DNA from 3 places in the Nonomuraea sp. NPDC004702 genome. Region 3 is predicted to be linked to each of the others. Evidence: riboswitches for the same ligand, from Rfam matches in the RefSeq annotation. Region 3 holds a riboswitch; each other region holds the start of a gene.
The links. A riboswitch is a leader RNA that binds a small molecule or an ion and turns the genes downstream of it on or off. The one in region 3 is predicted to bind cyclic di-AMP.
Positions count from the first base shown of each region.

Region 1: it holds a riboswitch for cyclic di-AMP, as region 3 does, so the genes downstream of both, ACWEJ6_RS15075 (C40 family peptidase) here and ACWEJ6_RS31875 (coiled-coil domain-containing protein) in region 3, are expected to answer to the same signal.
Region 2: it holds a riboswitch for cyclic di-AMP, as region 3 does, so the genes downstream of both, ACWEJ6_RS01555 (C40 family peptidase) here and ACWEJ6_RS31875 (coiled-coil domain-containing protein) in region 3, are expected to answer to the same signal.

Region 1 is NZ_JBSGCE010000009.1:229,138-236,614, reverse strand. It holds gene ACWEJ6_RS15085 (RDD family protein) at 1-231, opposite strand, end outside; gene ACWEJ6_RS15080 (amino-acid N-acetyltransferase) at 317-886, opposite strand; cyclic di-AMP (ydaO/yuaA leader) riboswitch at 1,174-1,325, shown strand; gene ACWEJ6_RS15075 (C40 family peptidase) at 1,332-2,375, shown strand; gene ACWEJ6_RS15070 (helix-turn-helix domain-containing protein) at 2,463-2,675, opposite strand; gene ACWEJ6_RS15065 (cytochrome P450) at 2,954-4,057, shown strand; gene ACWEJ6_RS15060 (winged helix-turn-helix transcriptional regulator) at 4,047-4,445, opposite strand; gene ACWEJ6_RS15055 (NADP-dependent oxidoreductase) at 4,526-5,455, shown strand; gene lysX (bifunctional lysylphosphatidylglycerol synthetase/lysine--tRNA ligase LysX) at 5,503-6,984, opposite strand; gene ACWEJ6_RS15045 (hypothetical protein) at 7,133-7,477, shown strand, end outside.
Region 2 is NZ_JBSGCE010000001.1:306,595-314,071, reverse strand. It holds gene ACWEJ6_RS01560 (NAD(P)-dependent alcohol dehydrogenase) at 1-573, shown strand, start outside; gene ACWEJ6_RS01555 (C40 family peptidase) at 557-1,105, opposite strand; cyclic di-AMP (ydaO/yuaA leader) riboswitch at 1,160-1,318, opposite strand; gene ACWEJ6_RS01550 (3-isopropylmalate dehydrogenase) at 1,418-2,464, shown strand; gene ACWEJ6_RS01545 (branched-chain amino acid aminotransferase) at 2,665-3,762, shown strand; gene ACWEJ6_RS01540 (Uma2 family endonuclease) at 3,785-4,336, opposite strand; gene ACWEJ6_RS01535 (O-methyltransferase) at 4,408-5,055, opposite strand; gene ACWEJ6_RS01530 (DsbA family protein) at 5,189-5,833, shown strand; gene cimA (citramalate synthase) at 6,030-7,477, shown strand, end outside.
Region 3 is NZ_JBSGCE010000031.1:6,522-13,998, reverse strand. It holds gene ACWEJ6_RS31895 (response regulator transcription factor) at 146-742, opposite strand; gene ACWEJ6_RS31890 (M50 family metallopeptidase) at 898-2,199, shown strand; gene ACWEJ6_RS31885 (amidohydrolase family protein) at 2,226-3,371, opposite strand; gene sigJ (RNA polymerase sigma factor SigJ) at 3,523-4,431, shown strand; gene ACWEJ6_RS31875 (coiled-coil domain-containing protein) at 4,447-5,424, opposite strand; cyclic di-AMP (ydaO/yuaA leader) riboswitch at 5,430-5,568, opposite strand; gene galT (galactose-1-phosphate uridylyltransferase) at 5,637-6,707, opposite strand; gene ACWEJ6_RS31865 (DeoR/GlpR family DNA-binding transcription regulator) at 6,704-7,477, opposite strand, start outside.

The DNA.
Region 1 (7,477 bases), on a different contig from region 3:
GTAGCCCTGCTGGTGGCCGTACTGCTGCTGTTGCTGGCCGTACTGCTGTTGCTGGCCATAGCCCTGTTGCTGCTGCTGACCGTATGGGGGCTGGCCGAAGGCATCGTCCGCCCGGTAGCCGACCACAGTCACGTCCGGGTCGGGCTCACCGGGCCGACGGCCGTGGTGCTGGCCGTACTCGGGGTTCTCGCCGGAATCGTCCTGTGGGTACGGCGGCTGTCCGGTGCTCACCGTGTCACCTCGCTTCGAGTGCGCATGTGGCACGTGTCAGGACACATGCCTGTGCTGCCCAACGTATCGACATAGGTATCAACAATCACCTTTCCAAGTGGTCAAGGTCCGCGTCACCCGATGTCAGATGCAGCAGCATGCGGGTGTTGCCAAGGGTGTTCGGTTTGACGTGTTCCAGATCAAGGAACTCCGCCACACCCTCGTCGTACGAGGCCAGCAACTCGGCGTAGACCTCGGGTGAGACCGGTGTGCCCTGGATGGGGCGGAAACCGTGCCTCGCGAAGAAGTCGACCTCAAAAGTCAGACAGAATACACGCCGCAGTCCCAGATCCTTCGCCTGCCGGACGAGTGCCGAGACGATCCGCCGCCCCACGCCCAGCCCCCGGCACGCGGGATCGACGGCCACCGTACGGACCTCGGCGAGGTCCTCCCAGAGCACGTGGAGCGCGCCGCAGCCGACGACCTCCCCGCCCCGCTCGGCCACCCAGAACTCCTGGACGTCCTCGTACAGCGTGACCGTGGCCTTCTCCAGGAGCCGCGGCCCCGCGCCCGCGTAGGTGTCCACGAGACGCCTGATCGCACGCACGTCGGGCGTGCGCGCACGCCTGACCACGACCGCGGTCTCGGGGACTGCCACTTCGGCCACCTGCTCCATGGCTCTCCAGGGTACAGATCTCATTACGGCTCGGCCCTAAATCCCACGTCTCGGGCATCTCATCACATCCCGTGGTCAGGTGAACACGGGCCGACTTGGAGCTTTCCTCCAGACCTCAGCACCCCGAATGCTGGACAAAAGGTGCAGAAGCCCGCTTCCGTACGGCTACCCACGAGATCACCTTGTGACCCTTCAGTTGTGAAACCTCTACAGACTCGGCAGTTCCGGTTGAGCGTGAACCCGGAGTGCATTAGTGTCCAGCGACGATGTTCTCCGCGTAATGCGCGCGGAAAGACACGCCCAATTCCCGCAAGGGAAGCCGGGGAACCAACGGCGGCGAGCACCTGGCGCCACCACTTGGGGTGAATCCGACCATCTCGGTAGGGCTGCTCCGGCCCGAACCCGTCAGCTAACCCGGCCGGCGTCGATGAGAGGAGCTCGGTTGGTGAAGCGGACGTTCGACCGCTCGGGGACGTCCGGGGGCAGGCACGCCCGCCCCCAGGAGCAGGCCAGGCGCGCACACCGCCTCGGCGTCATCGGCGTCACCGTCGCCGCGATGCTGTTCGCCGTCCCCGTCGGCTCCGCCGCCGCCGACCCGAAGCCGTCGCTCTCCGAGCTCTCCGACCAGGTGGAGAAGCTGCACGAAGAGATCGAGACGCTGGCCGAGCAGTACAACGAGCAGCGCGAACGGCTGAAGGCCGCCCAGAAGGCCAACGACTCCGCCCAGAAGATCCTGGCCACCAGCGAGTCCGACCTGGCCGCCAAGCGCGCCAGGGCCTCACTGCTCGCCCAGAACGCCTACATCACCGGCGGCCTGGACAAGGCCCTGGCCTTCGCCCAGTCCGGCGACCCCGAGACCTTCCTCGACCGGGCCGCGACCACGTACGCGCTCGAACAGCAGCAGGGCGAGGAGGTCAACCAGCTCGCCAGGGCCATGGAGGCCGCCGAGCGGGCCAGGGCCGGCGCCAAGACCCGCATCGCCGAGGTCCAGAAGCTCGTCACCGATCTGGAGAGCAGGCGCTCGAAGATCACCAAGCTGGTCACCAAGGTCGAGAGCAACCTCTACCGGCGGGCCGTCGGCGAGGCGGGCCGTCCCGGCACCCGGGCCGTGCGCGTCAACCTGCCGGTCATCGGCGACGGCAAGGCCGCCCAGGCCGTCAAGTGGGCCCTCACCCAGCAGCTCAAGCCGTACGTGTGGGGCGCCGAAGGGCCGCGCTCCTACGACTGCTCCGGGCTGGTGATGGCCGCCTACCAGCGCGTGGGCATCTCGCTCCCCCACTACACCGGCGACCAGTGGACGGCCGGCAGGCAGGTCAGCCGCGACCAGCTGCGCCCCGGCGACCTGGTGTTCTTCTACAGCGACCTGCACCACGTCGGCATCTACATCGGCGGCGGCATGATGGTCCACGCTCCGCGGACGGGTGACGTCGTGCGGGTCGCCCCGATCGGCGGGCGGCCGTTCGCCGGCGGCGTGCGCATCGCGGACTGACCCGCGCGCCGGTTCGCCCAGCGCCACTTCGCCCAGCGCCGGTTCGCCCAGCGTCACTGGATGATGAGCGCCACCAGATGAGCGCCGCTAGATGAGCTGGCGGCGCGCCGCCCATGCCACGGCCTCGATCGCCGTGGCCACCCCGATGCGGTCGCAGATGCCCCTCAGCCTGCGCCGTACGGTCCGTCCGCTGATGTCCAGCCGCCTGCCGACCCGATCGACCGTCACTCCCCTGGCCAGCTCGGCCAGTAACGCCAAATCCGCGTGGCTCAGCTCAACGCCTTCTGTGAGCACATCCACCGGGAGCCCTCCCCCAAACAGCAGAACTCGGACCTTTCAGGCGAAGCAAAGCCGCTCGTCTCGGTGAAGGTAAACGCATCGCGGAAAGGTCGTCAAGCGCCACAATCGGCGCCCTTGACCAGTGCTATTGACATGATCACTTATATGTGACGTACTCCGCATATGTTGGCACGCCGTGGTCCGCTATGAACGGTCCAAACGATCAATTCGGCGGCCCGGTTCCACCTCCGATGAGCGCCACCGACGTGCTGGGTTTTGATCCCTCGGATCCGCAATTTGTGCGCGATCCGTACGTCCGATATCGCGAGCTGCGAGCCGCCGGGCCGATCTTCAGAACGCGCGGCGGGCTGCTCGTCGTGACCACGTACGAGTGGTGCGCGGCCGTGTTGCGCGACCCCGGGTTCGGTCACGGAACGTCCCCGTCCGCGCAGGAAGAGGCAGGTCAGCCCGGCAGGTCGTTCCTGCTCATGGACCCGCCCGATCACACCCGGTTGCGTGCTCTGGTCAGCCGCGCGTTCACGCCGCGCATGGTGGCCCGCCTCAGGCCGCGGATCGAGGCGATCACCGCCGACCTGATCGGGCGGCTGCCGGAGGAGGCGGAGCTGATTTCCGGCTTCGCGTACCCGCTGCCGGTGATGGTGATCAGCGAGATGCTCGGGGTGCCGCCGGAGGACCACGACCGCTTCCGCGGATGGAGCGAGGCCCTTGCCCGCGGACTTGACCCGATGCTGACAGACGCCCTCATGTCGGAAACGGAGCGTTCCAGGAACGAGTTCCGCGACTACTTCCGCCACCTGATCGCACGGCGACGCGAGCGTCCCGGCGAGGACCTCCTGAGCGCCCTCGCACACGTCGAGGAGCTCACCGAGGCCGAGTTGCTGGCGACCTGCGTGCTGCTGCTCGTGGCCGGCCACGAGACCACCGTCAACCTCATCGCGAACGGCGTGCTGAACCTGCTGCGGCACGACCTGCTGCACCGCGCCGCCGAGCGCCCGAGGGAGGTCGTGGAGGAGGTGCTGCGCTTCGATCCGCCGGTCCAGCTCACCTCCAGGATCGCGCTGGAGGACCGGGAACTGGGCGGGACGCCGGTGCCCGCGGGCTCGGCCGTGCTCGTGCCGATCGGCGCGGCCAATCGCGACCCCGCCGCGTTCGCCGATCCCGACCGGTTCGACCCCGGCCGCGAGCCCGGCCGCCACCTGGCCTTCGGGCTCGGCCTGCACTTCTGCCTGGGCGCGACGCTGGCCAGGATGGAGGGCGAGATCGCGCTGTCGGCGCTGGCCGCGGCGGCGCCGAAGATGGAGGCCGCCGATCCGGATCCGCCGTACAAGGAGAACGTGGTGCTGCGCGGGCTGGCCCGGCTGCCGGTGCGGCTCAGGCGGTAGCGTCGTAGCGTTCCCTGGCGGCCTCGACGTCCTCGATGTGCTCCTCGGCCCACGCCTTGATGGCGGTGACCAGCGGCATCAGGCTCTGGCCCAGCGGGGTGAGCGCGTAGTCGACGCGCACCGGCACCTGCGGCGTGATCCGGCGCGCCACCAGGCCGTCGCGCTCCAGGCCGCGCAGGGTCTGGGTGAGCATCTTCTGGCTGACCCCCGCGATGTGCCGGGCCAGGTCGCTGTAGCGGCGCTCGCCGGAGGCCAGCGAGCTGAGCACCAGCGTGACCCATTTGTCGCTGAGCCGGTCGAGCAGCTTGCGGGAAGGGCATTCGGCGAAGTAGGCGTCGAAGGCGAGTCTCGCCTGGTCACGCCGCTGCGCCGCCGTCGTGGTGGCCACCGTCTCACTCCTCGCTGTGTGTTACGCACTTCCAGGTGCCTACTTACTGAAAGAGAGTAACTCTTCCTAGGGTCACGGGCATGACGAACATGCGTGCACTCATCGGCGGCTCCGGCGCTCCCCGGCTGGTGTCCGCGCCGCTGCCGGTGGCGGGGCCCGGCCAGGTGCGGATCAAGGTGGCCGCGGCCGGGGTCAACCCCTTCGACCTGGCCGTGGCGTCCGGGGCCCTGGTCTCGTACGGGCTGGCCAGGAAGCTCGACTCGTACGGGATCGGCTTCGACGCCGCGGGGACCGTCGACCAGGTGGGCCTGGGAACCTCCTTCAGCGTGGGAGAGGAGGTCGTGGGGCTCTGCGCGCGGCTGGAGCTGCCGTACAAGGCGCAGGCCGAGTACGTCGTGCTGGACGCCCCGGCGGTGGCCCGCGCGCCGCGCGGCGTGAGCCCCGTCCACGCGGCCACGCTGCCGCTGAACGGGCTCACCGCCTGGCAGGCGCTCGACCGGACCGGCGTCGGGCCGGGCGGCACGCTGCTGGTCACGGGGGCGGCGGGGGCCGTCGGAGGCTACCTGGTGGAGCTGGCCGCCGTGCGCGGCGTCAGGGTGGTGGCCGCCGCCGGCGCCGCGGACGAGGAGCTGGTACGCGGCTTCGGAGCGGAATGGTTCGTCCCGCGCGAGGAGGACCTGGCCGAGGCCGTACGGGCGCAGGTGCCCGGCGGTGTGGACGCCGTGGTGGACGCGGCCGTGCTGGGCCTGCCCGCGCTCGACGCCGTACGGGACGGCGGAGCGTTCGTGGCGCTCGCGTCGGGGGTCGCGCCGGTGGCGCTGCGCGGCACGGACGTGGCCACCGTGCTGTTCCGCTCGGACGCCCGGCAGCTCGCGGAGCTGGTGCGCCTGGTCGAGGCCGGACGGCTGACGCTACGCGTGGCCGGGACGTACCCGCTGGAGAAGGCCGCCGACGCCCACGCCCGCCTGGCGGAGGGCGGCCTGCGCGGACGGCTGGTGCTGGTGCCCTGACCGTCCGGACCGGCGCCCCGCACGTGCGCGGGGCGCCGGACGGCGGCTCAGTGGGTGGGCTTGACCAGCGGGAACAGGATGGTCTCGCGGATGTTCTTGCCGGTGAAGGCCATGATCATCCGGTCGATGCCGGCGCCCATGCCACCCGTGGGCGGCATCGCGTACTCAAGGGCCTGCAGGAAGTCCTCGTCGAGCTGCATCGCCTCAAGGTCGCCGCCCGCGGCCAGCAGCGACTGCTCCACCAGCCGGTGGCGCTGGTCGATCGGGTCGTTGAGCTCGGAGTAGCCGGTGCCGAGCTCGGTGCCGAACCCGATCAGGTCCCACTTCTCGGTCAGCAGCGGGTTGTCGCGGTGGAGACGGGCCAGCGGCGAGGTCTCCAGCGGGTAGTCCATGACGAACGTCGGCTGCACGAGCGTGTGCTCGACCAGCGCCTCGAACAGCTCCTGGACGAGCTTGCCCGACCCCCACTTGACGTCCCAGTGGACCTCGCGGCGATCGGCGATCTTCCGCAGCTCCTCAAGGGTGGTCTCGGTGGTGATCTCCTCGCCCACGGCGTCGGACACCAGGTCGTAGAGCCGGACCCGCGGCCACTTCTCCAGGCCGAGGTCGATCTCGACGCCGTCGTGCACGACCACGGTGGTGTCCAGGGCGGCCACGACGGCCTTCTGGTACATGCGCTGCGTCAGGTCGGCGATGTCGTTGTAGTCGAGGTAGGTGCCGTAGGCCTCAAGCATGGTGAACTCGGGGTTGTGCGTGGAGTCGGCGCCCTCGTTGCGGAAGTTGCGGTTGATCTCGAAGACCTTCTCGACGCCGCCGACCACCAGCCGCTTGAGGTAGAGCTCGATCGCGATGCGGAGGTAGAGCTCCATGTCGTAGGCGTTGATGTGGGTCTTGAACGGCCGGGCCGTCGCGCCGCCGTGGATGGGCTGCAACATCGGGGTCTCGACCTCGAGGTAGCCCTCCTCGTGCCAGAAGTCGCGCACCGCGCGCACGGTCGCGCTGCGCACCCGCGCCATCTTCCTGGCCTCGTCGTTGACGATGAGGTCGACGTAGCGCTGACGCACCCGCGCCTCGGGGTCGGTGAGGCCGACGTGCTTCTCCGGCAGCGGGCGCAGGCACTTGGCGGTGATCTGCCAGCTGTCGGCGAGGATCGACAGCTCGCCGCGGCGCGAGGTGATGACCTCGCCGGTCACGCCGACGTGGTCGCCCAGGTCGACGTCGCGCTTCCAGGCCGCCAGCGACTCCTCGCCGACCTTGTCGAGCGAGATCATGACCTGCAGGTCGGCGCCGCCGTCGCGGAGTGTGGCGAAGCAGAGCTTGCCGCCCACGCGGTTGAGCATGACGCGGCCCGCGACCCCCACCGTCTCACCGGTGGCGGTGTCGGGCTCCAGGCCCTGGTGTTTCTCCTTGACCTCGGCGTTGGTCGCCGTGCGTGGGAAGTTCACCGGGTAAGGGTCGACGCCCTCGCTGCGGAGGCGGTCGAGCTTTTCCCTCCGGATGCGCATCTGCTCTGGAAGTTCCTCGCTCACAACAACAAAGCGTAGGGGATACGGCGAACTGCAAGCGCTCGTGACGGTTCCCTGCAGGGGCGCTGCAAGGACCCTTTTGTACCAATGACTCACGAGCTCCGGGGGGAGCCGGCAAGGAGCCGGCCCGAGGGGAGCTCCGGGAGAGATCATGATGAAGAAGATCGCGACAGGCATCCTCGCCATCGCCGCCACCAGCGCCGTGGCCCTGTCGCTTCCTTCGGCCGCCAGCGCCACCACCGCCGACTTCGACGACTACTCCGACTACTGGGGCCCGGTGTACGCCAAGCAGCACCTGGCCAAGGCCCAGGGTCACGTCAGCGTCGAGTGGGACGAGGAGGACTCCAACGAGGTCCACGTCACCGGCCGGCTGTACGACCTGGACGACCGCGACTACGACGAGGGCGGCAAGTGCGCGTACGTGAAGTTCCAGGCCGAGGACTCCGACGGCGACTGGTCCACGGTCTACGCCAAGAAGTACTGCGGCTTCCCCGGC
Region 2 (7,477 bases), on a different contig from region 3:
CTGCGCGACGAGGGACGCCTCCAGCCGGGCCAGAAGGTGCTGGTCAACGGCGCGTCCGGCGGCGTGGGCACGTTCGCCGTGCAGCTCGCCAAGGCGCTGGGGGCGCACGTCACGGGCGTGTGCAGCGGGCGGAACGCGGACCTGGTCCGCTCGCTCGGCGCGGACGACGTCATCGACCACACCAAGGAGGACTTCGCGGCCTCGGGCCGGCGCTTCGACCTGCTGCTCGACGTGGCGGGCGGCCGCCGGCTGGCGGACTGTCGCCGCGTGCTGACCAGGAAGGGCACGTACGTGCTGGTCGGCGGGCCGGCCGGCCGCTGGGTGCAGCCGGCCGGCCACATGTTCGCCGCGCTCGCGTCGGGGCCCTTCGTCCCGCAGCGGATCGTCAGGGCGGACGTCGTCCGCTGCGGGAGCAACAGGGCGAACCTGCTGACGCTGACCGGGCTGATCGAGCAGGGCGCGGTCACCCCGGTCATCGACCGGACCTTCCCCTTCGGCGAGCTCCCGGCGGCCGTCCGCTACCAGGAGGAGGGGCACGCCCCGGGGAAGGTCGTCGTCACAGGGTCGCGGTGAGCATGGCCGGGGCGGGGGCCTTCTGGAGCTGCTTGTAGTCGGCCCAGCGCTTGACGCCCTTGGGGTCGGGGCGTACCGCGCCGACGAAGGCCTGCCTGCGCCACTGCGACAGGCGTTCCTCCTTCACCACGTCGCCGGTGTGGGGGGAGTGGACCATGTAGCCGGGCTTGGAGATCATGCCGACGTGGCCGAGGCCGCTGAAGAACACCAGGTCGCCTGGCTTGAGATCCTTCCAGGCGATCTTCCTGGAGAAGGCGCCGTACTGCTCCGCGGCGGTTCTGGGGAGCTCGATGCCGGCGTCCTCGTAGGCCCGGAGCATGAGGCCCGAGCAGTCGTAGCCCCGTTCGCTGGCGCCGCCCCACACGTACGGGGTGCCGCGCTTGTCCATGGCGTATTCGAGGGCGACCTTCCAGGCCGGTTTCGGCGCGTGCCGTTCCTGGACCTGTTTCACCTGGGGGCCGGTGAGGGTGATGGAGGGGGTGGGGGCGGCCGGAGCGGCCGGAGCGGCGGGAGCCGCGGGGGCGGCAGGCACGAGACCTGCTGCGCCCGCTGCCACCGCCACAAGGATGGCGATGCTAGACAGGGGACTGTCCTTCCACGTGGCCGACCGGGTTAGCTGACGGGCTCGGGCCTGGAAGTAGCCCTACGGCGGCTCCTCGGGGGGAGGCGCAGCCGATTCGCCCCGGGGGGAAAGGTGGGTCCCCGGCTCCACGCAGCGGCTGCGCGGATTAGGCTCGTCGGACTCTAACGAAACGGTCAAAAGGTCGCAATCCCCCCAAAACGGATTGTCCGGTTGTTGAGATGATGTGTTCGTCAGCCGAGACGAGCCGGTAAGGTACCGCCCATGGAGTCGCGTAACATCCGCCTGGCCGTCATCCCCGGGGATGGCATCGGCGCCGAGGTCGTAGCCGAAGGGCTCAAGGTCCTGGAGGCCGTGGGCACGAAGATCGAGCCCACCCACTACGACCTGGGCGCAGCCCGCTACCACCGCACGGGCGAGACCTTGCCCGACGCGGTGCTCGAAGAGCTGCGCGGCTACGACGCGATCCTGCTCGGCGCCGTGGGCGACCCCAGCGTGCCGCCCGGCATCCTGGAGCGCGACCTGCTGCTCAAGCTCCGGTTCGAGTTCGACCACTACGTCAACCTGCGGCCGGTCAAGCTGTTCCCCGGCGTCGAGACCGCGCTGGCCGGCGCCACCGCCGAGCACATCGACATGGTCGTCGTCCGCGAGGGCACCGAGGGCCTCTACGCGGGCACCGGCGGCGTCATGCGCCGCGGCACGCCGCACGAGATCGCCACCCAGGAGTCGCTGAACACCGCCCACGGCGTCGAGCGCGTCGTGCGGTACGCCTTCCAGAAGGCTCAGTCGCGGCCCCGCAAGAAGCTCACGCTCGTCCACAAGACGAACGTGCTCACCTTCGCCGGCGACCTCTGGCAGCGCACGGTCAACCGCGTGGCCGCGGAGTTCCCCGACGTCACCACCGACTACAGCCACATCGACGCGGCCTCGATGTTCTTCGTCACCCAGCCCGAGCGCTTCGACGTGATCGTCACCGACAACCTGTTCGGCGACATCATCACCGACCTCGGCGCCGCGATCGCCGGCGGCATCGGCCTGGCGGCCAGCGGCAACATCAACCCCGAGCGCACCTCGCCGAGCATGTTCGAGCCGGTGCACGGCAGCGCGCCCGACATCGCCGGTCAGGGCAAGGCCGACCCGACCGCCACCATCCTGTCCGTGGGCATGCTCCTCGACCACCTCGGCCTGCACGCCGAGGCCGCCAAGGTCGAGCAGGCCGTGGCCGCCGACATCGCCGAGCGGGTGACCGGCCGCGCCGGCCGCACGACCAGCGAGATCGGCGACGACATCGCCGCGCGAGTAGCCGGCTAGGACCGCCTAGCCCCGCACGCGCCTGGCGGTCCGGACACGGACTGCCAGGCGCTTTTTCGCGTTCGCCGGATCTAACCACCCCAACTGCCTCTTGCTATCCCAAATCGCGAGACACTAGGAAGTACGAATACTGCTCGCGGGCAGTAGCTAACAGAATCAGCTTTCGAAGTCGCAGATTCGTAGAGAGAAGGACCTCCGTCATGACCATCGCTCAGAAGCTCAGCTTCGACGTGCAGCATTCCGACCACGCTCGCACCGCGGCCGAGCGGGAGCAGGTACTGGCGAACCCCGGGTTCGGGCAGGTCTTCACCGACCACATGATCTCGATCGACTACACCGACGGCGAGGGCTGGCACGACGCCCGGCTCATGCCGTACGGGCCGCTCTCGCTCGACCCCGCGACCTCGGTCTTCCACTATGCGCAGGAGCTGTTCGAGGGCCTGAAGGCGTACCGGCAGATCTCCGGCTCGATCGCGACCTTCCGGCCGTACGCGAACGCCGCCCGCTTCAACCGCTCGGCCGAGCGCATGGCCATGCCCGAACTGCCGGAGGAGGCGTTCGTGGAGTCGCTGGAGCTGCTGGTCTCGGCCGACAAGGAGTGGGTGCCGACCACCGAGGGCCACAGCCTCTACCTGCGCCCGTTCATGTTCGCCACGCAGGCCGGGCTCGGCGTCAACTACCCGTCGAAGACCTACAAGTACATGGTGATCGCCTCGCCGGCGGCCTCGTACTTCAGCGGCGGCATCAAGCCCGTCTCGGTCTGGCTGTCCACCGAGTACACGCGCGCCGCGCCCGGCGGCACCGGCTTCGCCAAGTGCGGCGGCAACTACGCCGCCGCCTTCGTCGCCCAGCGCCAGGCCGTCGACAACGGCTGCGACCAGGTCGTCTGGCTCGACGCCCACAAGCACGAGTACGTCGAGGAGATGGGCGGGATGAACCTGTTCTTCGTCTTCGGCAACAAGCTCGTCACCCCGGCGCTCACCGGCACCCTGCTGCCCGGCATCACCCGGGAGTCGATCCTGGAGATGGCCGGCGACCTCGGCCTGGAGGCCGAGGAGCGGCTGGTCTCGGTGGACGAGTGGGAGTCCGCCTGCGCCTCCGGCGAGCTGACCGAGGTGTTCGCCTGCGGCACCGCCGCCGTGGTGACGCCGGTGGGCTCGGTCAGGGGCGACGACCGCGCCTGGACCATCGCCGACGGCACCCCCGGCCCGGTGACGATGCGGGTGCGCGAGGAGCTCGTCGGCATCCAGTACGGCGCCCGTCCCGACACCCGCAACTGGATCCACAAGATCGGCTAGAGCCGCGCGGACGGCCGGCGTCTCAGGCGCCGGCCTCCGTCAGGGCCGCGGTGTCGACGTGGAGGTTCCACGGGTCGGGCAGGAACACCGGCTCGCCCAGGGAGACGACGTTCTCGCTGCGGTAGCGCGGCCCGCCCGGCCCGCCGAACAGTGTCACCAGCCGCTGGAACGGGTCGATCACCAGGTAGAGCGGCACCCCGCCGCGCGCGTAACCGCCCGTCTTGACGAAGTGCACGTCGTACGTCGTGGCCACCGAGACGACGTCCACGAGCAGGATCGTCGAGGCGCCGTGGACGGCGTGCTCCTCGTGCAGACGCGGCCGGCGCGGGACCACCGCCAGGTCGGGCACGTAGAGATCGTGGCCGGGGCCCAGGTAGACGGTGATGTTCGGCCAGATCTCCCAGCCCCGGACCGCCGCCGCGGCGGCGAGCTGGAACAACGTCCGGGACAGGATCGTGTTGTGCTGCCAGGTGCCCGGCTCGTTCACCACGATCCGGCCCTGGACCGTCTCGATGCGGAACTCGGGGAACAGTTCGCGCACGGTGCGGTAGCGCTCTTCCAGGGGCCTGACCATGCCGCCGTCCTCATGCTTTGCCGGGGGTTTCCAAAGGATCACTCAGAGTAACGGCGGCGGCGTCCCGCGATCTAGTGGTTCTTCCTGATCATCGTGATCCCGTCGGCGACCGGCAGCATCACCACGCTCACCCGCGGGTCCTCGATCACCAGGTCGTTGAACTCGCGGATCTGCACCGTCGTCGTCTCCGAGCGCGCCGGGTCGGCCACGTGGCCGCTGCGCAGCGTGTTGTCGGCCAGCAGCAGGCCGCCCGGGCGCAGCCGCTCGACCAGCAACTCGTAGTAACCGGGGTAGTTGCCCTTGTCGGCGTCGAGGAAGGCCAGGTCGATCGGCTCGTCGAAGGCGGCCAGCGTCTCCAGGGCGGGCCCGAGCGTCAGCGAGACGCGGTCGGTCACGCCCGCCCGCTCCCAGTAGCGCCGGGCGATGGACGTCCACTCCTCGCTCACGTCGAAGCAGTGCAGCCGCCCGCCGGACAACCCCCGCGCGATGCACACCGACGAGTAGCCGGTGAACGTGCCCACCTCGACCGCCACGGCCGGGGCCGTGAGCTGGGTCAGCATGGTCAGGAACCGGCCCTGGTCGGCGGAGATCTGCATCCTGGCGGCGTCGCCCGTCGCCTCGGCGGTCTCCCGCGCCAGCTCGTCGAGCAGGGGGTCGGGCGGGGTGGAGTGGTCGAGGATGTACCGGCCCACCGCGGGGTCGAGGAGGTTCGCCTTCATGAAGGTCATTCTCCCCTCACAGCGTTCTCTCATCGTCATCAGGTACCAATGAGGGAGCCGCCCCGGGCGGCTGTCCGGAGAGTGGTTCCGGCGTTGGTAGGGTCTGCGCGATCGGTGAGCTGGAAGTGGGCGGATGATGAAGCGGTTGGTTGCGGTCGCGGTCGCGTGTGCGGCGCTGGTGATGCTCGGTGTGCTGGCCTTCTCGGAGCCGGGTGAGACGGCCGGGTCGGTACGCCTGACCAGGCAGCTCGACGGTTCGATGGTGCTGGCCGACAGGTCCGGCGACGCCCCCGTGCTCGACGTTTACGAAGACTTCGACTGCCCGATCTGCAAGGAGATGCACTCCAAGGTCGACGGCACGATCCAGAAGCTGGCCAGGGAGGGCAGGCTCAAGGTCGTCTTCCACCCCGTGACGATCTTCCAGGACGAGCCCATGCGCTCCAACTCCATCAGGGCCGCGGCCGCCGCCCGATGCGTGCCGGAGGAGAACTGGCTGGCCTTCAGGGACGAGCTCTACGCCATGCAGCCCGCCCCGCACGGCTCGGCCTCGGGCTTCACCGTGCAGGAGCTGGTGGCCGCCGCCAGGAAGGCCGGCGCCTCGGTGGACGAGTGCGTGACCTCCCAGTCGTACGCCAAGACCCACCTGGCGGAGACCTCGAAGATCCACATCCAGGGCACGCCGACCGTCCTGCTCGACGGGCAGCAGCTCGGCAATGAGGTGTTCGACCCGGCGGCGCTCGAACGCGCCGTCACCGGGGGCGCCGGCGTGCAAGTGTAAAGGTCGTGTCCACAAGCTGAGACCGATGTGCCAGATGGTGAATCCCTGTGGCAGACTGGCAGGCACCATGTTCTACGGTCTGCTCATTATCGGCAGGCGCGCTGGCTGACACAGGGACACCGCCAGCGCGCAGACCTCTCACGTCCGTGAGGGGTCTTTTTGTTTTCCAGGACACGGATCCGAAAGAAGAGACTTCATGGCCGACGACCGCTTCCACGTCTACGACACGACCCTGCGCGACGGCGCGCAGCAGGAAGGACTCAACCTCACCGTCGTCGACAAGCTCGCCATCGCACGGCAGCTGGACAGCCTGGGCGTCGGTTTCATCGAGGGGGGCTGGCCGGGCGCCAACCCCAAGGACACAGAGTTCTTCAGGCGCGCTCGAACAGAGCTCGACCTGAAGCACGCGCAGCTCGCCGCGTTCGGCGCGACCCGCCGGGCCGGTGTGAAGGCCGCCGACGACCCATTGGTAGCCGCATTGCGCGAATCCGGCGCGCCGGTCGTGACCCTTGTCGCCAAGAGCCACGACCGGCACGTGGAGCTGGCCCTCCGCACGACTCTCCAGGAGAACCTCGCGATGATCCGCGACACGGTTTCTCACCTTCGTGCGGAGGGACAGCGAGTCTTCCTCGACGCCGAGCACTTCTTCGACGGCTACACGTCCAATCCAGCCTACGCGCTGGAAGTGCTGCGGACCGCAGCCGAGGCCGGGGCCGACGTCATCGCCCTGTGCGACACGAACGGCGGCATGCTGCCCGACGAGCTGGCCGAGACCGTGCACGCGGCCGTCCAGACCGGGGCCCGCGTCGGCATCCACTGCCACGACGACACCGGCTGCGCCGTCGCCAACACCCTCGCCGCGGTCAAGGCGGGCGCCACGCACGTCCAGGGCTGCGCCAACGGCTACGGTGAGCGCTCGGGCAACGCCAACCTCTTCACCGTCGTCGCCAACCTCCAGCTCAAGCGCGGCTTCGACCTCGTGCCGCGGGAGGCGCTGGCGGACATGACCCGCATCGCCCACGCGATCACCGAGGTCACCAACGTCACCCCCAACTCGCACGCCCCCTACGTCGGCATGTCCGCCTTCGCCCACAAGGCCGGCCTGCACGCCAGCGCCATCAAGGTCGACCCCAACCTGTACCAGCACATCGACCCGGCCGCCGTGGGCAACGACATGCGCATGCTCGTCTCCGACATGGCCGGCCGCGCCTCCGTCGAGCTCAAGGGCCGCGAGCTGGGCTACGAGCTGACCCCCGAGCACACCAAGACGCTCGTCGAGCGCGTCAAGGAGCTGGAGTCGCAGGGCTTCACCTTCGAGGCCGCGGACGCGTCGTTCGAGCTGCTGCTGCGCGACACCGTCCAGGGGGCGCGCCGGCGGCACTTCGAGGTGGAGTCGTGGCGGGTGATCGTCGAGCGGACGAAGGGCGGCGAGCTGGTCAGCGAGGCCACCGTCAAGCTGCACGCCAAGGGCGAGCGCATCGTCGCCACCGGCGAGGGCAACGGCCCCGTGAACGCCCTGGACAAGGCCGTACGGCAGGGGCTCGAACAGCTCTACCCCGAGCTGGCCCGGCTGGAGCTGGTGGACTACAAGGTCCGCATCCTCGAAGGCACCCACGGCACGGACGCCGTCACCCGCGTCCTCAT
Region 3 (7,477 bases):
CACGGGTCAGGTCGTGATGGCGGTCACTGGCAACGGGTTCGGCGGGCTGAGATCATTCGACTGTTCGGGTCCCGGCGGAGCGGCGCGGCTCCACCGGGCCCGTCATCTCGTCCGGTCCCGCACAACGAGCCGCTACAACGAGCCGCTACAACCAGCCGCTGTCGCTGGCGATGCGCACGGCGTCCAGCCGGTTGCGGGCGCCCGTCTTGCACATGATCCGCGACAGATGGTTGCGCACGGTGCCGACCGACAGGAACAACTGGTCGGCGATCTCGGTCGATCTCGCCCCGCCCGCCGCGATGCGCAGCACGTCGAGCTCCCGCCGGGTGAGCGGGTTGGCGGCCGACTGCAGGGCCGCCACCGCCAGCTCCGCCTCCACCGCCCGCCCGCCCGCGGCGACCTGGCGCACCCCCTCGGCCAGCCGCTCGGGCGCCACCCGCAGGCTCATGAACCCCAGAACGCTGCCGTTGAACGCCCTGCGCACCTGGCCGGGGCTCGGCCGGGCGGAGAGGATCAGCACCGAGCAGCGGGGGACCTGCTCGGTCAGCTGCGTGGCGACCGGCAGGCCCGGCAGGTCGAGATCGACGATCGCGACGTCGGGCGCGCTCGACCGCGCGGCCGGCAGCACACCGTCGGGGCTGCCCGTCTCGGCGACCACCCGCAGGTCGGGCTCGGCTTCGAGCGTGGCCTGCAGACCGCGTCGCACCAAGGGCAGGTGTTCGGCGATGAGTATGCGGATCAAGACGTCCCCCTCCATCGTCTCCCAGGGTGATCGGCTGATCGCTTACTGTCAATGCGGTCCGTTGGTTCACCAAAGTGCGGGCAAGCCCGAGGGATGTGCTGAGTTCGACTAGTCTGGGAACGTCGAGACCGTCTGTCTGCCTGGAGCGCGCGTAGATGAACTGGCTCTTTGTCGCCGGGATCCTTCTGTTCCTGGTGGGGTTGATGGTCTCCGTCGGCCTGCACGAGGTGGGCCATCTCGTGCCGGCCAAGATCTTCGGCGTCCGGGTCACCCAGTACATGGTCGGCTTCGGCTCGACGGCCTGGTCCATCCGCAGGGGCGAGACCGAGTACGGCATCAAGTGGCTGCCGCTCGGCGGCTACATCCGCATGATCGGCATGCTGCCGCCGCGTCCCGGTGACGCCCCCGGCAGGCTGCGCAGCGCGTCGACCGGGCCGTGGCAGGGCCTGATCGAGACCGCCCGCGAGGCCGCCATGGAGGAGGTGCGGCCCGGCGACGAGGACCGCGTCTTCTACCGCAAGAAGTGGTGGCAGAAGATCATCATCATGTCGGGCGGCCCGGCGATGAACTTCGTGCTCGCCTTCATCTTCTTCAGCATCCTGCTGGTCGGCATCGGCCTGCCCAAGACCGCCCCGATCGTGTCGCCCGACACCAACACGTGCGTGATCCCCACCACCGAGGTGCGCAAGACGTGCGCGCCCACCGACGAGCGCACCCCGGCCGCCAAGGCGGGCGTCAAGGTCGGTGACCACATCGTCTCCCTCGACGGCCAGAAGATCGCGACCTGGCAGGACGCCACCCGCCTGATCCGCGGCCACGGCGCCGGCCCCGTCAAGCTGGGCATCGTCCGCGATGGCAGGCCGATGACGCTCGACGTCACCCTCATCGCCCGCGACATGGCGAACCCCACCGACGAGACCAAGATCGACAAGGGCGTCGGGTTCCTCGGCGTCGTGCCCTCCCAGGTCTTCGAGCAGCAGAGCATCGGGCAGGTGCCGGGCTACATGAGCGACCTGACCGGCCGCGTCGTGGGCTCGATGGTCAACCTGCCGGCGAAGATGGTCGGCGTCTGGAACGCCGCCTTCTCCGGCGACAAGCGCGACCCCGAGGGCCCGGTCGGCGTGGTGGGCGCGGGCCGGCTCGGCGGCGAGATCCTGGCCTCCGACATGTCCAACAAGAGCAAGCTGTTCACCTTCGTCAGCCTGCTGGCCGGGTTCAACCTGGCGATCGGCCTGTTCAACCTGATCCCGCTGCTGCCCCTCGACGGCGGCCACATCGCGGGCGGCCTGTGGGAGGGGATCAAGCGCGGCTACGCCAAGATCCTGCGCCGCCCCGAGCCCCGCTACGTCGACATCGCCAAGGTGCTGCCGCTCACGTACGCGATGGCGTTCGTGCTGATCATCATGGCCGGTCTGCTGGTCTACGCCGACCTGGTCAACCCCCTCACGCTCGGCTGACCCGGCCGGCGCGGCACGGGCGGGCGTTACCGCGCCTGGCGCACCCCGCGACGCCAGACCTCGGCGATGTCGCCGACGGCGGTGACGTCCCGGGTGGCGTCGCCCTCGACCAGCACCAGGTCCGCGCGCAGACCGGGGGCGATCCGGCCGCGGTCGGCCAGCCCGAAGTGCCGGGCGGGCACGCTGGTCGCGGCGGCCAGCGCCTCCTCGGCGCCGAGCCCGGCCTCGGTGAGCAACCGCAGCTCGCGGTGCAGCCCGGCGCCGTGGGCGGGCACGAACGGCGTGGCGTCCGTCCCGGCGAGCAGCGGCACGCCCGCGCGGCGCAGGGCCCGCAGCGCGCCGACGGCGTTGGCGGAGCTGCCCGGACGGGCGCAGTCGGCGGTCTCGACGTGCTGAGCCGTGATCGCCTCGAAGTAGGCCAGCGTGGTCACCACGAAGACCCCCTGGTCGCGCACCCGCCCGGCCAGGCGCGGCGAGGCCGGGTCGTCCGGCGTCAGGTCGGTCCACACGTGAGCCAGGCCGTCGACGCCGGCGTCGAGCGCGATCCCCACCTCGGCGGCGGTGATCGCGTGCGCGATGACCAGCAGGCCCGCCTCGTGCGCCGCCGCGGCCAGGGCGGCGGCGACCTCCGCCGTCATGACGGGGAGGTCGGCCCCGTGCACGGCGCCGTCGTCAATGACGATCTTGAGGTAGTCGGCCCCCTCGGCCAGCCTGGCCTGGACGAACGCCGGCGCCTGCGCCGGGTCGGAGACGAAGTCGAGCGCCGTGACGTCGAGCCCGTCCAGGACGGTGCCCGCCAGGGCCGCCAGCAACTGGGTCGGGTGCCCGCCAGGAGCGGTGGCCAGCGTGCCGGCGCTGCGCAGGTCGGCCACGTCGTCGTTCTCGGCGGCCAGCCGCCGCTGCCCGGCGAGGATCTGCGGCAGGCAGAACATGTCGAGCTCGGTGGTGACCCCGTACCGCAGGGCCTGGGCCAGGCTGCCGTCGAACACGTGGGTGTGCGCATCGATCAGGCCGGGCAGCAGCGTCCTGCCCGTGCCGTCCACCTCGGCGTCGGCCGGGCGGCCGGCCCCGCTGCCGACCGCGGCGATCAGGCCGTCCTCGATCACCACGTCGGCCGTCGCGATGGTGTGCTCGCCGTCGAACACCCTGACGTCGCGGATCACTGTACGCATTCCAAGCTCTCCCTTGTGAGTCGTGACGCCACCACAGAGGGGCAACCGGCCGGGAACTGTGACATGAGTGGCATAGATCACGCTTGATGCCTTCATGTCACAATCGCCACGCGTCAGGACTCTTCGGTTGCGACAGACGAGGAGGCGCGCCATGACACCGACCCCGCGGCACCCCGCCGACGCCGCCACCGAGCAGTTTCTCGGCTACCGGGAACTGCTGTTCTCGGTGGTCTACAACATGCTCGGCAGCGTCGCCGACACAGAGGACGTGCTTCAGGAGGTATGGCTGGCCTGGTCCGCCCGGCACCGCAGGCCGGACGCCGGACCGGTGGAGAACGTCCGGGCCTACCTGGTGCGGATCGCGGTGAACCAGGCGCTCGCCCGGCGGGCGGACCTGAGCCGCCGGCAGGAGACCTACGTCGGCCCCTGGCTGCCGGAACCGCTGGTCACGGCCCCCGACAACGCCGGAGGCGCCGCCGAGGGCGGGGAGTCGTTGTCGATGGCGGTTCTGGTCGTGCTGGAGACCCTGTCACCGCTGGAACGAGCGGTCTTCGTGCTGCACGAGGTGTTCGGTTTCAGCCACCCGGAGACGGCCGGCATCCTCGGGCGCACGCCCGCGGCGGTCCGGCAGCTCGCGGCCCGCGCGCGCCGCCACGTCCACGCGCGCCGTCCTCGTCACCGGACCCAGCCCGACGTCCACGCCGAGGTGACCGAGCGGTTCGCCGCGGCCGCCCTCGGCGGTGACCTGCGGGCCCTGCTGGAGGTGCTGGCGCCGGAGGTGACCCTGTGGACCGACGGCGGCGGCAAGGGACCGGCCACCAGCCTGCACCCGGTCCACGGCCGGGACCAGGTCGCGGCGGTGTTCATGTCCGTCGCCGCGACGCTGACCCCGGGCGCGGTGGACCTGCGCTACCGGCGGGTGGCCGGCGACCCGTGCGCGCTCGTCTTCTCCGGTGACGGGCCGCTGGCCGTGGTCGTCGTCGATCTCACGCCCGAGGGCGACCGGATCGCCGCCGTCTACTCCGTCACCAACCCCGACAAGCTCACCGGCATCCGCTGAGCCGCCGGTCCGCGGCTAGTTCATCGAGATGTGCACGTGGTCGTAGTGGTTCTCGGTGATGCTGCCGCGGTCGGACATCGCGCGCCAGCCCGAGCCCTGGTTGATGCGCTGCTTCCAGATCACGTACTTGACGCCCAGCTTGGCCTTGTTCTTCAGCGCCCAGTCGGCCAGCCGGTCGCCGAGGGCGTTGTTGACGGCGCTCGGCATGGTGCCGCCCGTGCTCATCATGAAGTCGCAGGCCCGGCCGAGCGGGTGCTCGCCGCTGGAGCCGGACCGGAAGCAGCCCACCTCGTACGGCAGCGAGAAGTTCTTCTGCACCTGCGCGCGCATCAGCCGGGTGCGCGGCGTGATGTTGTCCGAGCCGGCCGGCAGCTCGGGCGCCCAGCTCCCGTCGGACTTCTTGCCCGGCCCGAACGGCACCAGGTCCTGGAGCTTCTTCTTGATGTCGTCGATGACGTCCTGGGCGTCGTCGCGCTGCTCGGCCACCTCCGCCGTGCCCGCCTTCAGCTCCGTCGCGAGCGCGGCGGCGGCCGTGGCGGCCTTCTTCTGGTCGTCGCGGGCCTTGGCCACGCTGTCCACGACCGCCTGCTGCTCGGCGGTGAGCTGTTCGAGCACGGCCGCGCCGCCGCCGTCCGGGGTCATCATGAACGCCGGCAGGGAGGTGTCGCCGTTCTGGTAGCGCAGCCGGGCGATCTCGGCGACCCGCTGCTCGGCCGTGGCCAGCGCCTGCTCGGCGGCGGCGAGCCGCTGCTGGGCCGCGGTGGCGGCCTGCTGGGCCTTGGCCAGCTCGACCCGCTTGAGGTTGTACGCCTCGATGAGCTTGTCGACCTTGCGGTTGAGCTCCTTGAGCTGGGCCCGCAGCTGCGCCTCGGACGGCTTGGGCGCGGCCGCCACGGCGGCTGCCCCGGAGACCGAGGCCGCGGCCGGATGGACGAGCAGGGCGGTGGCGGTGATGAGACCGACGGCAAGACTCGCGGGGGACGAAGCCGCCACGTGGTTGTTCCTCTCCCTCTGCCGGCCGGGTTAGCTGACGGGTTCGGGCACGGGAGCAGTCCCTACCACTTGCGCGGATTCACCCCGGATGCGATGGGTCCCCGGCTCCCGGGCAACACGCCCGGGATTAGGCGTACAACGACCGTTATGGCCGATGTCTAACGGGATATTAGTGGTAGATCACGAGTCATGCGACTTTAATGAGAAACCAATTAGTGATCAATTCGTGATCGCAACATGCGTGCCGCCTCCTCCGGCAGCACGTCGTTGACGAAGGCCCCCATGGCCGACTCCGAGCCCGCCAGGTACTTCAGCTTCCCGGGCGCCCGCCTGATGCTGAACAGCTCCAGGTGCAGGTAGGCCAGCTCACGGCCGTACCGCACCGGCGCCTGGTGCCAGGCCGAGATGTACGGCATCGCGACCCCGAACAGCGCGTCGAGCGCCCGCAGCACCGAGGTGTACAGCGGCGCGAACGCGGCCCGCTCCTCCTCCGACAGCGCCGCCAGGTCGGGCACCTGCCGGTGCGGATACACGTGCACCTCGAACGGCCAGCGCGCGGCGGCCGGCACGAACGCCGTCCAGAGCTCGTTGGCGGCCACCACCCGCGTGCCGGCGGCCTGCTCGGCGGCCAGCACGTCGGCGAACAGGTTGCCACCCGTGTGCCGAGAGGCGGCCCCCAGCTGGAGCTTGGTGCGCGGGGTCACGTAGGGATAGGCGTAGATCTGCCCGTGCGGGTGGGGGAGCGTGATGCCGATCTCCTCGCCCCGGTTCTCGAAGCAGAACACCTGCTCGACGCCCTCGATGCCGGACAGCTCGGCCGTGCGGTCGGCCCACGCCTCCATGACCAGCCTGACCTGGGCGTTGGAGAGCCTGGAGAAGGAGGAGGAGTGGTCGGAGGTGAAGCACACCACCTCACACCGCCCGACACCCGGCCGCACCTCACTCAGGCCGCCGACATCCCCGTAAGTCCCAAAATTTCCGGAGAAAGAGGGGAAGCGGTTCTCGAACACCACCACGTCATAGTCATGGGCCGGGATCTCCGACGCCCGCGTGGCGGACGACGGGCACAACGGGCACTCGTCGGCCGGCGGCAGGAACGTCCGCGTCTGCCGGTGGCCGGCGATCGCGATCCACTCCTCGGTCAGCGGGTCGTAGCGCAGCTCGGAGGCCACCGGCCGCGGATCGAGCGGCCGCCGGTCGATCGCGCTCCGGTCGGCGTCGTCGCGCCGGTCGAAGTAGATCAGCTCTCGGCCGTCTGCCAGGTGGGTGATGGTGCGCTTCAAGGCGTGCCCTCCGCGATGATCAGTTCTCCGGCCCGTTCGGCCAGCTCGGTGCGTGCTTCCTCGGGCAGCCCCGCGTCGCTGATGACCACGTCGGCCTCGGTCAGCTCGGCGATCGTGCTGATGCCGACCGTGTTCCACTTGGTGTGGTCGGCGGGGACCACCAGGCGGTGCGCCGCGGCCACCAGCTCCCTGTCGGTCTCGGACTCCAGCAGGTTGGGCGTGGTGAACCCGGCGCGCAGGCTCATGCCGTGCACCCCGAGGAAGAGCGTGTCCACGTGCAGGCGGCGGATGGCCGCCACCGCCACGGGGCCGACGAGCGCGTCGGAGGGCGTGCGCACGCCGCCGGTCAGCACGACCGTGCGGTCGGCGCGCGGGTTGCGGTGGAAGACGTCGGCGACGGGGATCGAGTTGGTGATCACGGTCAGCTCGGGCACCGCGACGAGGTGGTGGGCCAGCGCCCATGTGGTGGTGCCGGCGGAGAGGGCCACGGCGGTTCCCGGCCGGACGAGGGTGGCCGCGTGCCGCGCGATGGCCTCCTTCTCCTGCTGCTGGCGGGCGGACTTGGCGGTGAAGCCGGGCTCCTCGGTCGAGCCGGGGCCGAGGGCCGTCGCGCCGCCGTGGACCTTCTCCAGCAGCCCGCGCTCGGCCAGCACCTCAAGGTCGCGGCGTATCGTCATGTCGGAGACGCCGAGCTCGCGCACGAGGTCGGCCACCCGGACGCCGCCGCTGCTGCGTACGCGTTCGAGGATCGTCTGCTGACGCTGCTGTGC